2 regions of the Streptomyces sp. NBC_00846 genome follow, and region 1 is predicted to be linked to the other one. Evidence: riboswitches for the same ligand, from Rfam matches in the RefSeq annotation. Region 1 holds a riboswitch; the other holds the start of a gene.

Region 1 (2,386 bases):
CCCTGCGGTGCCGGGCGAAGGCGTATCCGGAGACGCCGCGGCCGCGTTCGCGCTGGCCGTCCCTCGCCGTCTGCGGTGCCACGTCGAGCAGGACGAGGTGCAGGACGCGGCCCCGGCGCCGCGCGGCACGGGCCAGCCAGCCACGTACCCACGCCTGGGTTCCGCAGTCGTGGACGACGACGGACTCCCCGGAGCGCAGCACCCGCCACAGCCCCCAGTAGTGGGCGGCGCGGACGAGGGGCCGGTACAGGGCGTACGGCAATAACCCGGGCACGAGTTCCGCCCAGCGGTCCCGGGTGTCCTGGGAGTCGATGGCGTGGGCCGTCGTCACCGTCCGCCGGATGAGCGTGGATTTGCCGCTGCCGGGCAGCCCGGACACCACCACCACGTCGCCCGCCGCGAAGTGCAGGCTGCGCGGGCCGCGCCCGCCCCGCTCCCGCAGGTCCCGCACGACGGGCGCGTGCGGACCGCACGCTTCCGTGACCGGTGCCGCCCCTGGCTGTGCGGACATCGCTCCGTGCGCGACCCCCGCGGTCGTCGCGTACCGCTGCAACGTCATCGCCCCTCCCCTGTCGGGTCACCCCACGCATGCCCCTGAAGTGTAAAGAAAAGGTAATGCGGCACAACCGTCCACGCCGTTGATTCCCGCGAGGTACCGGGGATCCGCTCCGGCGCGACGCGTGCAATGATGACCGGGCCAACTGCATAAAGGCCGCTTGAATCCGCGCGGGAGAGTTCCGGTCACTGCATGTGCCGGGCGCCGAAGGAGCAAGTTCCTCCCTTGAATCTCTCAGGCCCCGTACCGCGTGGATGAGGCAGATCTGAAAAGCGGGCCGCTCCGCGGCTCCACCCAAGGTGCAAGCCGAACCCCTCATGGGGCTCTCGGCGAACCTCTCAGGTTCCGATGACAGATGGGGAGGGATCGTCCTGTCGTCATGCCCTGGGAGCCACATCCATGAGCACCGCCCCCCGTCTCACCGCCCTCGATGCCCTGCACCGTTCGCTGGGCGCGACCATGACCGACTTCGCGGGCTGGGACATGCCCCTGCGGTACGGCAGCGAGCGTGACGAGCACAACGCGGTCCGCACCAGGGCCGGTCTCTTCGACCTGTCGCACATGGGCGAGATCACCGTCACCGGCCCCGAGGCCGCGGCCTTCCTGAACTTCGCGCTGGTCGGCAACATCGCCACCGTCGCCGCGGGCCGCGCCCGCTACACGATGATCTGCGCCGAGGACGGCGGCATCCTGGACGACCTGATCGTCTACCGGCTGGGCGAGACCGAGGCCCCCGAATATCTGGTGGTCGCCAACGCCGGCAACGCCCAGATCGTGCTGGACGCGCTGACCGCGCGGGCCGGCGGTTTCGACACCGAGGTGCGCGACGACCGCGACGCGTACGCGCTGCTCGCCATCCAGGGCCCCGAGTCCCCCGCCATCCTGGCCGCCGTCACCGACGCCGACCTGGACGGCCTGAAGTACTACGCCGGCCTGCCCGGCACCGTCGCCGGTGTCCCCGCGCTGATCGCCCGTACCGGCTACACCGGCGAGGACGGCTTCGAGCTGTTCGTCGCCCCCGAGCACGCCGAGCAGCTGTGGAAGGCCCTCACCGAGGCGGGCGCCTCCCGCGGCCTGATCCCGTGCGGGCTGTCCTGCCGCGACACGCTGCGCCTGGAGGCGGGCATGCCGCTCTACGGGCACGAGCTGACCACCGGGCTGACCCCGTTCGACGCCGGTCTCGGCCGGGTCGTGAAGTTCGAGAAGGACGGCGACTTCGTCGGCCGCGAAGCCCTCCGGGCCGCCGCCGAGCGCGCCGAGGCCGCCCCGCCCCGCAAGCTGGTCGGCCTGATCGCCGAGGGCCGCCGCGTACCGCGCGCCGGTTTTTCCGTGGTCGCCGGGGGCGAGGTCGTCGGCGAGGTCACCTCGGGCGCCCCGTCGCCCACCCTGGGCAAGCCGATCGCCATGGCGTACGTGGACGTCACGCACGCCACGCCCGGCACCGCGGGCGTCGGAGTGGACATCCGGGGCAGCCACGAGCCGTACGAGGTCGTGGCGCTGCCGTTCTACAAGCGTCAGAAGTGACGTCCGCGCACCTCGGAAGTGACGTAGTCCCGTCTCACACCGTAAGACCACCGTTCATCAGCACTCCCTCGCGTACAGGAGAATTCAGGTCATGAGCAACCCCCAGCAGCTGCGGTACAGCAAGGAACACGAGTGGCTGTCGGCCGTCGAGGACGGTGTGGCCACGATCGGTATCACCGAATTCGCCGCCAACGCGCTCGGCGATGTCGTCTACGCCCAGCTCCCCGAGGTCGGTGACACGGTGACCGCGGGCGAGACCTGCGGCGAGCTGGAGTCGACCAAGTCGGTGAGCGACCTGTACTCGCC
Region 2 (2,386 bases), 4.7 Mb from region 1:
TGCAGGAGCCGAGCGGGATCATGCCACGGTCCAGAGCGTAGTCCCGGTCGGCGAGCTTGCGCAGGTAGCGCAGCATCGCCGTCTCGGAACGGTGCTGGTGGAAGACCGAGTGCGTGAGGATCGCGTCGGTGCGCAGCAGGCCCTCGGGCAGCACGTCGGCAGCCGCGGCGTCCAGCGCCTCGATGTCCCCGTCGGCACCGAACGCGGCCCAGACGGCGGCGATCTGCGTACGGGTGGTGGTCTCGTCACAGGCGAGGGAGACGAGGTCCGTGTCGACGAGCCGCAGGTTGACACCACGCTCGCGGGCGTCGGCCACGACATCGGCGGCCTTCCCGGGAACGCGCACGGTGACGGTGTCGAAGTAGGAGCCGGTCACGACGTCGATGCCACTCGCGCGCAGCCCCTCGGCCAGGATCGTCGCGTAGCGGTGGGTGCGAAGGGCGATCGTCCGCAGCCCGTCCGGACCGTGGTAGACGGCGTACATCCCGGCCATGACGGCGAGCAGCACCTGAGCCGTGCAAATGTTGCTGGTGGCCTTCTCGCGGCGGATGTGCTGCTCACGGGTCTGCAGCGCCAGCCGGTAGGCCTTGTTGCCGTCTGCGTCGACGGAGACGCCGACGAGGCGGCCGGGCAGGCTGCGGGCGAACTTCTCGCGTACGGCCATGAAGCCGGCGTGTGGTCCGCCGAAGCCCATCGGCACACCGAAACGCTGGGTGGTGCCGACCGCGATGTCCGCGCCCAGGCCGCCCGGTGAGGTGAGCAGGGTCAGGGCCAGTAGGTCGGCGGCGACCGTGACGATCGCACCCAGTTCGTGTGCCTGCTCGATCAAGGGCTGGATGTTCCGCACCGCTCCGGAAGCGCCCGGGTACTGCACCAGCACGCCGAAGACGCCGCGCTCGGCGATCTCTGCCGGGATGCCGTCGGAGAGGTCCGCGACGACGACCTCGACACCGGTGGGCTCGGCGCGGGTCTCGATGACGGCGATCGTCTGCGGCAGGGCATCGGCGTCGACCAGGAAGACGCCGTTCTTGACCTTGCCGACGCGCCGCGAGAGCGCCATGGCCTCGGCGGCCGCGGTGCCCTCGTCGAGCAGCGAGGCACCGGAGGTGGGCAGCCCGGTCAGCTCGGCGACCATCGTCTGGAAGTTGAGGAGCGCCTCCAGGCGGCCCTGCGAAATCTCCGGCTGGTACGGCGTGTACGCCGTGTACCAGGCGGGGTTCTCCATGACGTTGCGCAGGATCACCGGCGGTGTGAAGGTGCCGTAGTAGCCGAGCCCGATCATCGGGGCCAGCACCTGATTCCGGTCGGCCAGGGCGCGCAGTTCGGCGAGGACCTCGGCCTCGGTGCGGGCGGCCGGCAACCGGAGTGCCTCCGCGCTCTTGATGACATCGGGCACCGCGGCCGCGGTCAGCTCGTCCAGTGAGCCGTAACCGACCTGGGCGAGCATCTTCGACTGCGCCTCGTCATCGGGACCGATGTGGCGCTGTTCGAACGGAATACCCTGCTCCAGCTGGGAGAGCGGAGTGCGACGGGGGGTCATGGTGGAGGCCTCCTGGTCTGTCACGACCTGCGAGGGGCACCACGGCGCGGGTGCCCGGACGGCCTCCCCCTCTGTCATCTCAACCTGAGAGCTTCACCGGCGCGCCTTGTGGCGTACCGGCTTTCACCGTCGGTGAGGAAGGGAACCGACGGCGCTCGGCCGCACGGAACCCGTCCTGCTTTCCAGAGTGACCTCGTCCGCGCGGTACGGGGGCCTGAGAGATTCCGGGGAGGATTTGCTCCTTCGGCGCCTCCGGATTCGCTCCGGAGGACTCTCCCGCACGGGGTCAGCAGCCATCACCAGCCTACCAGCGGGGCTCGTGGCGGAATTCTCGAGTGGCCAACCCCTCGGATCTGCACTTTTGTAGTGCTTGTGGAGTAGCCGCGACCAGTGGGAGGGACCGTGCAGACCGACATCGATCCGCGCAGCCTGATCGGCCGCAAGGCGTTCGACCGCAAGGGCACCAAGATCGGAACCGTGGACGAGGTGTACCTCGACGACGCGACCGGTGTGCCCGAGTGGGCAGCCGTACGTACCGGACTCTTCAGCCGGGACGCGTTCGTCCCGCTGGAACCCAGCGAGTTCGTGGAGGATTCGCTTCGCGTCCCCTACGACCGGGCGCTGATCAAGGACGCACCCGACTTCGGCGTCGGTCGCCATCTCTCACCGGAACAGGAGCTCCAGCTCTACCGGCACTACGGTCTGGACTCCCCGCCCGAGGAGGCCGGCCCGGACAGGGACTTCGGCAGACTGGCCGGCCAGGACGAGTAGTCCGCCGGGTTCCGCACCAGCGGCAGCGGATCGACCGGCTGCAACTGCGCGTCGTCGATCCGGAAGGTACGCACC

Evidence for each region. A riboswitch is a leader RNA that binds a small molecule or an ion and turns the genes downstream of it on or off. The one in region 1 is predicted to bind glycine.
Region 2: linked by a shared signal. The riboswitch ahead of gcvP (aminomethyl-transferring glycine dehydrogenase) and the one ahead of gcvT (glycine cleavage system aminomethyltransferase GcvT) in region 1 are both predicted to bind glycine.

Annotation. Positions count from the first base shown of each region.
Region 1 is NZ_CP108846.1:5,438,348-5,440,733, reverse strand. Features, by position in the region: gene OG936_RS25085 (AAA family ATPase) at 1-559, opposite strand, end outside; glycine riboswitch at 718-815, shown strand; gene gcvT (glycine cleavage system aminomethyltransferase GcvT) at 956-2,080, shown strand; gene gcvH (glycine cleavage system protein GcvH) at 2,172-2,386, shown strand, end outside.
Region 2 is NZ_CP108846.1:773,690-776,075, forward strand. Features, by position in the region: gene gcvP (aminomethyl-transferring glycine dehydrogenase) at 1-1,540, opposite strand, end outside; glycine riboswitch at 1,733-1,829, opposite strand; gene OG936_RS03625 (PRC-barrel domain-containing protein) at 1,943-2,311, shown strand; gene OG936_RS03630 (DNA polymerase IV) at 2,236-2,386, opposite strand, start outside.